DNA from 2 places in the Providencia sp. Me31A genome. Region 1 is predicted to be linked to the other one. Evidence: predicted binding sites of a transcription regulator. Region 1 holds the regulator's gene; the other holds the start of a gene.
The links. Region 1 encodes LexA, which represses DNA repair genes until DNA is damaged. Its sites were predicted from a motif close to TNCTGTATGTACATACAGNA; they were not measured.
Positions count from the first base shown of each region.

Region 2: a site for LexA is predicted at 1,554-1,573, ahead of mutH (DNA mismatch repair endonuclease MutH). Genes of this name have one in related genera too.

Region 1 covers NZ_JBKQGZ010000024.1:25,522-30,350, forward strand. The annotation lists gene plsB (glycerol-3-phosphate 1-O-acyltransferase PlsB) at 1-1,847, opposite strand, end outside; gene ACLPIE_RS18165 (diacylglycerol kinase) at 1,974-2,348, shown strand; gene lexA (transcriptional repressor LexA) at 2,486-3,103, shown strand; gene zur (zinc uptake transcriptional repressor Zur) at 3,207-3,722, opposite strand; gene ACLPIE_RS18180 (TonB-dependent receptor plug domain-containing protein) at 3,953-4,829, opposite strand, start outside.
Region 2 covers NZ_JBKQGZ010000006.1:159,517-164,345, forward strand. The annotation lists gene ACLPIE_RS06790 (TerC family protein) at 1-559, opposite strand, end outside; gene mutH (DNA mismatch repair endonuclease MutH) at 638-1,321, opposite strand; gene sgrR (HTH-type transcriptional regulator SgrR) at 1,882-3,567, opposite strand; gene leuD (3-isopropylmalate dehydratase small subunit) at 4,074-4,676, opposite strand; gene leuC (3-isopropylmalate dehydratase large subunit) at 4,687-4,829, opposite strand, start outside.

The DNA.
Region 1 (4,829 bases):
TGGATATTGTTGCGATAATAGGTCATTAAGACGGCGTTTTCACGAGGAAGAATAATAATATCCCCCATACTGTCTTTTTCGACCTCAAACTTATCCATTTGCAAAGCATGTTCTAATAGCTGCTGTGCAGTTTTATTTGGTGTTGTTGCATCGGCGGTGTATGGCACGTTGCGCAATAATTGCAGATAACAATCGACCTGCTCAATTAACTGTTCACGGGTTAATGAACGTTGACGTGAAGCCAATAATGCGGTTGCACATAGGTTTATCGCGTTGGCAGCTGCGGCATTGTTAATATTTACCATGATGTCATCGGCTAATGAACTGACCGTTGGATTTAGCCAAGAGGGGCGTTGCGGTTCAATAGGGTCGATAGACTCGCGCCAATCAGGAACACGTTGGTTTAGGTAATGAGGTAACGAAATTGGTTGCCCAAAGTTGACATACCCTTGACCAAGGTTACGTAACTTACGCAAACCGCGAACCATCGAGAAAAAACCTTCTTTCTCCTTTTCTGCGCCACGTAGCTCTTTTGCGTAAGTTCCTACTTCCATGACATGCTCATACCCGATATAGATAGGGACGATGGTGATAGGACGAGAGTCACCGCGCAACATGGCTTGCAGTGTCATAGAAAGGGTACCCGTTTTGGGTTGCAGCAAACGACCTGTACGTGAACGACCACCTTCCACAAAATATTCGATAGAATACCCGCGTGCAAATAACTCACTTAAATACTCACGGAAAATCGTTGAATATAGCTTGTTACCCTTGAAGGTACGGCGAATAAAGAATGCACCTAAGCGGCGGAAAATCGGGCCTGCAGGCCAGAAGTTCAGGTTGATCCCAGCGGCTATATGCGGAGGAACAAGCCCTTGGTGATAGAGCACATAGGAAAGAAGTAGGTAGTCCATATGGCTGCGATGTGATGGTACATAGACAATTTCATGGCCATCTTGTGCAAGTTGACGAACACGCTCAGCATGTTGAACATTAATACCTTGATAGAGGCGGTTCCATGTCCAACTGAGCACCCTATCGGTTAAGCGTACAGCTTCATAGGAAAAGTTAGCCGCAATTTCTTCCATCATATTGACGGCGTTTTGTTGCGCTTTTTTCAGTGGGATTTTTTTTGTGCGAGCTTCGTCTTCAACCGCTTTCTCAATGGCTTTTGAAGTAAGTAACTTATTAAATAGCTCATAACGTGCTGGTAGTTTTGGGCCTACAGCAGCAAGGCGTTGACGTGAATAGTGGATACGAGCAACGCGGGCGAGCTTATTGGCAATAATGGTGTCTGTGCCGTGATCCTGCGCCATTTTACCAATGGAGACGAAAGGGGATAAGCGCACGAAGCTATCGCGCCCTAACCACAGGATAGCAAAGAATTTTTGCACACCATTTAACAGCTTCAGTGGTGGTGCTGGCGTATGACCTTCACGCCCTGGTGAGCGACCAAACATAACGGAAGCGGGTAGCATTTGAATATCGAGATTTGGATTGTTTTTATGCAAATCTAAATAAGCATGGAATGTTTTTACTGAATCTTTGCGAGGATCTGGTGAATAATAGCGAAAAACGCGTGGGCCATCATCGATAAAAACATAAGCGGGAAGTTTGGTTCCATTGATGTCGTTATCAATCAAAGGGTCAGGCAGACCGATAGCCAAACATTGATGACGTAGCGTTAGAAGGTCGGACTTTGAGTGATAAGGCAATACATAGAGCGTTGGCCGATTCGTATCAAGCTGCAACTCAGTAATTGGGTCCGAAGGTATTAGTTTACTTTTTACCAATAATTTAAGTGGTAAATTCAACGTGTTGTAATATATTTTACGCCATAGTGACATAAATGATTATAGCCTCTTGTTAACAATGCGGTGCAATCATACCAGAAAGACATTGGTAGATCTGTTACTGACAATTCACTTTGACCGTAAAAATCGATAATTGTTTGCATTTTTTAAGGAATAAATATGGCAAGTCAAACCAAAGGGTTCACACGAGTGATTAAAGCTGCGGGGTATTCCTTAAAGGGTTTAAAAGCGGCTTGGGTAAATGAAGCTGCATTTCGTCAAGAGTCAGTGGCTGCAGTTATTGCCATTATTATCGCATTTTGCTTAGATATCAGCTATGTAGATAGAATTTTATTGATTAGCTCTGTCGTGCTGGTGGCTGTAGTAGAGTTACTTAACAGTGCCATAGAGGCGGTGGTTGACCGCATTGGTAGCGAGTACCATGAACTTTCTGGTCGTGCAAAAGATATTGGCTCAGCTGCGGTATTCGTGAGTATTGGATTGGCATTGTTTATTTGGGCGTTGGTTTTATGGCAGCGTTATTTTGCGAGTTAACCTGTTTAACAGCATAAAATGAATGTAAAGAAAGTAAATCGATAACAAATGCGGAAATTGAGTGATTTAACTGTTCCAAATCTTCATTTACCTGTATATACTCACAGCTTGACTGTATAAACAAACAGGGGAACGGAATGAAAGCACTGACGGCTCGACAACAGCAGGTTTACGATCTGGTGCGTGATCATATTTCGCAGACAGGTATGCCTCCAACACGTGCTGAGATAGCAGCAAGCCTTGGCTTTCGTTCGCCTAATGCGGCAGAAGAACATTTAAAGGCTTTGGCTCGTAAAGGGGTTATTGAGATTGTTTCGGGTGCATCTCGGGGTATCCGTCTACTTCTTGAAGAAGAAAATGAAGATCAGGGGTTACCTCTGATTGGCCGCGTCGCCGCAGGCGAACCATTATTGGCGCAAGAGCATATCGAAAGTCATTATCAAGTTGACCCAGAATTATTTAAACCTCATGCGGATTTTTTATTGCGCGTAAATGGGATGTCAATGAAAGATATTGGTATTATGGACGGTGATTTATTGGCTGTACATAAAACACAAAATGCACATAATGGCCAAGTTATCGTTGCACGTATTGATGATGAAGTGACTGTTAAACGTTTTAAACAACAAGGGAATCGTGTTGAGTTAATCGCTGAAAACCCTGAATTTGCACCAATTATTGTAGATTTACGTGAACAAAGCTTCACCATTGAAGGTTTAGCTGTTGGTGTTATCCGTAATAGTGATTGGTATTAGTTTTTAGAATATCAGGTGCGATAGGCTTGATGGCGTTGTAATTGTTGGCAGATTTCATTTATTTTTAGAGATCTGCCGCGATGCGACCTTTCTTTTGATTAAGTCATTTTTTCTTTATGGTGATCGGTTGTTGATGGTTATGACCACAATGTGCGTGGTCTTGGCAACTATCAATCTCATCGCAATTTTTACATAAACCGTGGTTTTCAACGACAGTATGTTTCAAATGAAACTGATGTTTCTCTGCTAAGCTGATAATTGCAGCTTCTATTATGGTGCAATCACTTTCTGTGACACTTCCACAATGATCACAAATTAACATCACAGAGGTATGGCTTGGGTTGTCAAAATGGTGACAAACAACGTAGCTATTTGTTGACTCGATTTTGTGGATAAACCCTTGTTCCATTAAAAATTCAAGCCCTCGGTAAACCGTAGGTGGCTTAGCTTGCGGCTCTATCTCTCGCAGCAAATCGAGTAAATCATAAGCGCTGATAGCACCATGCTGTTGCGCAATAAGGCGTAATACTGTTTCTCTTTGTGGAGTCAATCTTACGCCTCTTGATTGGCAAATCTGCTCTGCCATCGCAAGTACTTTCTGTTCACTCATTTTTTTCATTGTACTGAGCCTACCTAGAAAAATGCATATATTCACTAGCTCCAAGTCTATCACAGTTTTTTGATCTTTAGAGTGCGAGGAAAAAATGGATTGTGAGCAAAAATTCAGCCTAATTCATTTTTTGATTTGTTAAAGGGAGAGATTGGCCTTTTTATATACGAATAGGGTGAATGGCATTAACGAGAGGACGACTAGGCAAAGAAATGAATCCTTGCCTAATCTATTAGGGGTTAGTATTTATATTCAATACCTAACCAATAGTTACGGCCTTCTTCAATGTAGCCATTGGTGTATTCATATGATTTATCGAATAAGTTGTTGACGGATGTGTTAACAGAAATGCCTTGTCCAAAATCATAATCTAAGCGTAGGTCGGTTTTAGCATAGCCACGTACTTTGCTTTCGGCATCAACATAGTTAAATGCCCAACTTCTAGCTTCTTCGGTAATTGTGATGCTAAATGGGTCGAATGGTGTGAATTTCACCCAAGCAAAAGCTTTGTGGGTCGGTAATTCAGCGACGTGTTTGACACTGTAGTGTTTAGGATCTGCATGAATATAGCCGTAACTGAGGCCTGCTTCCATCCAATCTGTGATTTGACCGGTAGTGCCTAAATCAATCCCAAAGTAGTCGACTTTGCCGCTATTGCGGTTTTCAAGTATATAGCCTCCATTTTTGTTGGTGCCAACACGGTGCGCCATAATGGCATCAGAGACGTGGTTGTAATAAATGCTTGATGTATATGACCAAACTGGAGAGATATGTCCTTTGTAGGTTAAATCGTAAGTCAGAGCACGTTCTGTATCAATATGAGGGTTGATGATAAAGGTATCATCGCTTTTCATTTTTTCTTTGGTATAACGCTCTTTTTGTGTTGGGAAACGGCTTCTTTCTGATACCGAGAATTGCACCGTATCTGTATTTTCTAAGTGATAACGAGCCATCATCTCCCAGTTGAACGCATGTTGGTTATTGTTGTCGTATTTTTCAAAATCGCCTGATTTATAATCATAGCGCTTACCGTCAGCACTTTTGCGCCAGTCATAGCCAATACCGCCGATAATGTCTAGGTTATTCATTGCAACCCATTGATATTCAGTAGCAATA
Region 2 (4,829 bases), on a different contig from region 1:
TCACCGATGGGTAGCGCTCAACAAAATCCCCAATTGGTTTGGCTGCCATCATCATTATCAACACTGCGACAACAACCGCCGCCATCATAATAAATAGGTGGTCAGACAAACCGACCGCCGTGATCACCGAGTCTAGACTGAAAATAATATCTAAAAGTGCAATTTGCGCGATAGCTCCCCAAAATGAACTCACGTGACGATGCGTTAAACCATCATCATATTCCCCTTCTATCGTATCAAAAATCTCTTGGCTTGCTTTCCAAATTAAGAAAATACCACCAGCACAAAGGATTAAATCGCGTGCGGATATAGGGTGAGCAAACAAGGTAAGTAGAGGGGTAGTTAGTTGTGCTAACCACGCAATGGAAGCTAATAATATCAGGCGCATCACCATCGCTGCCATGAGTCCTGTGCGCCTTGCTCTATTTTGTTGATGGGCCGGTAGCTTGCTGACAACAATACTCAGAAAAATAATATTGTCGATCCCTAATACAATTTCCAATATGGTTAGTGTCGCCAATGCCATCCAAGCATTCGGGTCTAGTATCCACTCAAACATCTGCGTACCTTATCAATCAAAAGATTAAACAGGGATAATTATTTATCGTCTGCTTTGGTACAGGCGACAGTCTTGAGGCTAAGCAAGGTTAAAGTGCCGAGCCAGCAAGGGGGCGGTAAAATCTTTTTTAAGATAAAAACCGCGTGGCAATGTCATTATCGGTTGACCAAACTCGCCAATGGCTTCGGTAAGCGCTTTATTGTTTGCGGCTTTCGGTCGGATTTGTAAAACTTGGCCATGACGAGCCGTGATGGTTTCGACTTTTCCTAATACAATCAGATCCATTAACTCTTCCCAATCTTGCCGTAACAATTGTTCTTCAAACACTGAAGGGCTCCAAATCAATGGATTAGCGACTCGGCGTTGTGCGAGAGGAATTTGTCTTTCCCCTTCGATAGGGAACCACAAGATGCGGGACAGTTTTCGTCGTACGTGGCTATTTTCCCACGTCAAACCGCTATTGCCAGTTAATGGTGCGACAGAAACAAAGGTTGTTTCTAACGGTGTCCCATGACGATCGATAGGAATGGTTTTTAGTTCAACACCAATATGAGCGAAATCTTGCTCGGCTTTACTGCCCGCACTTGCACCTAAATAATACTCTAATAGCATACCGACCCAGCCTTTATCTCGTTTGAGATCTGGGGGGATCGGGAGTGCTGCAATTTGCGCGAGTTCCCCTAGAGTATAGCCTGCGAGTGCTTGAGCTCTACTCATTAAGGTGGCTTCGTTATCGGGTGGTGCTGGTGGTATAAATGGCATAATAGTTTGCAAATCAATGTATAAAAAACAAGCAAAAATAATTCACATCATCTAATTAGTATAACACTTTTCCCCTATTATTTTTAACCCTATGATATATAGGCGAATAAAACAATTTATTCACTCGTTTTATCATTTGTAATAGAGGTTATTCATGTTCATCCCAAGATAATCACAGGATCATGCACTAGGTTATCCACAGGATTTCTGGATAACTATGAAAAACAGGGATTACTGTGTGTATTTACAGCCTTGACGAAACGATTTTTTTGACGCGCATCACATGAAATGAGTAAGTTAAGCACATATGTTGTGGATAAATACATCGTTGTTTGATATTTGCTCAGTTAAAGTCTTGCACAACTTAGTAAAAAAAACAGCCAGTGGGTAAACGCGTTTTTTTGATTTTAATTTATTGATTTATAAGTATTTATTGACTTGGGTTGTTTTTTTGTAAAAACGCAATTTGGGGATATACCCTGATTACTATAAGGTTGTTCACATAGATATCCACAGAAAAAGTGAATAACATCCTTATTATTCAATTTAGCTGTTTATAACTATTGAAGATCGTTAAGGTTATCCTCAGCAGGTTTAAACCAAGCCGATTTAAAATCAAACCATCCAAATGTATTCATACGTACTCCTCGCATGGTTTTTTGTCCTTGCAATTCTAGCCAGTGATGAAATATAGGGTGGAAGAGTTGCGAGTCAATTAGGCTTTCACACCATGACTCAACATCTAACTGCTTATTGCGCCACAAATTAAGTTCATTTTCTAAGGTATTACCCAGACATTGGCGAAGTAATGGCATTTCATATAAAGTGGCAAAAATTGAAAATTCGAGTGGCTTGAAAAAATTGGCGGTAGCCAACCAAATATCGCTTTGAGCTTGACCATTAAACCAATCATCATAATCAATAATATTAATTTTAAGTTCTACGCCTTGCGCTTGTAATACACGCTTCATAATTTGGCTGATGGCATAAAACTCATGGTGATTATGATAAAAAGTTACTGTCAGTTCAGTTAAATCTTCAGGTTTAGGGTATAAAGTGAGCATTTTGCTATGGTGCCAATGAAGTAATAAACCATAAGCAGGTGCCCAATGACGTTGGTAAAAGGGGTCACAATGGGCAAGAAGATTTACGGGGGTTAAAAAGCTGCACAGCCATTTACGAACATCTTGTCGCTGACCAATTTCAGAACGTTGATCGATCAACAGGAAATAACAGCCTTCTTCCATACGGCTTTCCAATGAGTCGCTATTATGATGTTTATCCCCATCCATTTTTAATGTAGTGCATACCATTTGTTCTGATAATTCAGGTACCACCCAAATGGTGACTTCATCAAGTAAAGCGCGATAGCCAAAATAGCGATCAAAGGCACTAATAGTAAGCTTTTGAGGTAAATTTTTATCAACTAAATATGGACCAGTACCGATAGGGCAGCGACTAAAGTTATTTAAGCTTTCCCATTCTTTCGGCAAGATAGCTGCGTGGTGGCTACCTAGTAGACAAGGTAACTGCTTATCGGGTTTACTTAACGTGATATCAATGACATAAGGTAGGGGAGAGGTGACGGACTGAATATGAGAAAATAACGGCCAACCATTTTTTAAACGCATGAGAGAGCAAATAATATCTTCTGCAACCATTTCCCGACCGTGATGGAAGTAAATCGCAGGGCGTAAATAAAAGCGCCACTGTGTATCACAGGTTGATTGCCAGTGATGGGCAAGGCCATCTTCCACTTCCCCTTTTTCCTCATTTATGTGGGTGAGTCCGTTAAAAATTTGGCTCATTAAATGGATTTCAGAGCGGCGCATGGGGGCTCCGGGAAGAAGGGTTGGGAAATCACGATAATAAATGATACGTAATAAGTTTTTGCCTTGCCGATAGCTTCGCTCTAACTCAGATAGCACCATTTGGCGAATAGTTTCTTTATCACCAACGAGAGCGACCAGTTTTTCAATACTTTCTTCTTTTAATAACTGCTCTGCTTGTGCTTGTTGCAGTTCTAAGCCATTAATATGAAAAATTAAGGTTGAGCGTTTTCCACGTCCTGATACTGCTTGCCAGTTTAGCCAACCACAAGACTGCATATTATTAAGAAGTGTACGGACATGGCGCTTGGAGCAAAATAGGGTATCAGCGATGTCTTGCAGCGTCGTTTCACTGTCTTGCCCCTGAAAATGTTGCCAGAGACGAATAAATTGGGTTTGTAATCGTGAATTTGACATAAAAGAGGAACTCCGGCAAAAAATGCATCAATTTTAATATTTTAAAATCTAACGATAATAAACAGCAGTAAGTAGCTCGTTTGGTCTGTATATTGCGGACCAACTCCCCCATTTAGAGTAATGGTGTTATATCACCGAGCCGGTTTTTACCGGCTTTTTTTTGTTTTTTCGTCATATTTCGCACTGTAGCGTTGTTGGTTTCGCTCAGCTACTTGGGTCACATACTGGTGTATGCTCCCCAAGATATCTTCTCTCACCGCCTAGCTACAGTGCGAACTATTTAGAAAAAATCTTAAAGCAAAAAGTCTGTAATTTGTGGTGATATTTGTGTCGTCAAAAAATATTTAAGTTAATTATACAGGAAGAAATTAATGGGGAAGTAGTTTTGGACTGTAAATTTTCAGGGATGGGTTATTTCGCATTTTTTGGCGAAAAATAGGCGATTTAATTGGGATATAAGAGTTAAAAGCGGAACTACGCCCACCGAAGTAGGCGTAGTCAAGAGATTAGTTCATGAAAGCAGGGATCTGACTCTCATAATCCTTGATTTGACTGACGTGTTGCAATGTCAGTCCGATACTATCCAACCCATTCATCATGCAGTGGCGACGGAAACTATCAATTTCAAAATGATAGGTTTCATCACCTGCGGTGACTGTTTGAGCCTCTAAATCCACCGTAAACTGGCAACCTTCATGGTTATTCACATAGTTAAACAACTGATCGACCTGTTGCTCACTTAATTTTATAGGGAGTAATTGGTTATTAAATGAGTTGCCATAAAAAATATCGGCAAAACTCGGCGCGATAACCACTTGAATGCCAAAGTCAGTTAATGCCCAAGGGGCGTGTTCGCGGGAAGAGCCACAACCAAAGTTCTCACGAGCCAGCAAAATACTCGCTCCTTTGAATACGGGCTTGTTCAGGACAAAATCAGGGTTAGGTTGTTGCCCGTTCTCATCCAAAAAACGCCAGTCATTAAATAAATGTTGACCAAAACCAGTGCGAGTGACTTTCTGCAAAAATTGCTTAGGAATGATGGCATCGGTATCAACGTTAGCGGCATCTAATGGGGCGACAATGCCTACGTGGGTAATAAATTTTTCCATGGTTCTCCCCTTAAATTTGAATATCGCGAACGTCAGCAAAATGACCGTTAATGGCTGCTGCTGCGGCCATTGCAGGGCTCACTAAATGTGTACGACCTGCGCGGCCTTGGCGGCCTTCAAAATTACGGTTACTGGTCGATGCACAGCGTTCAC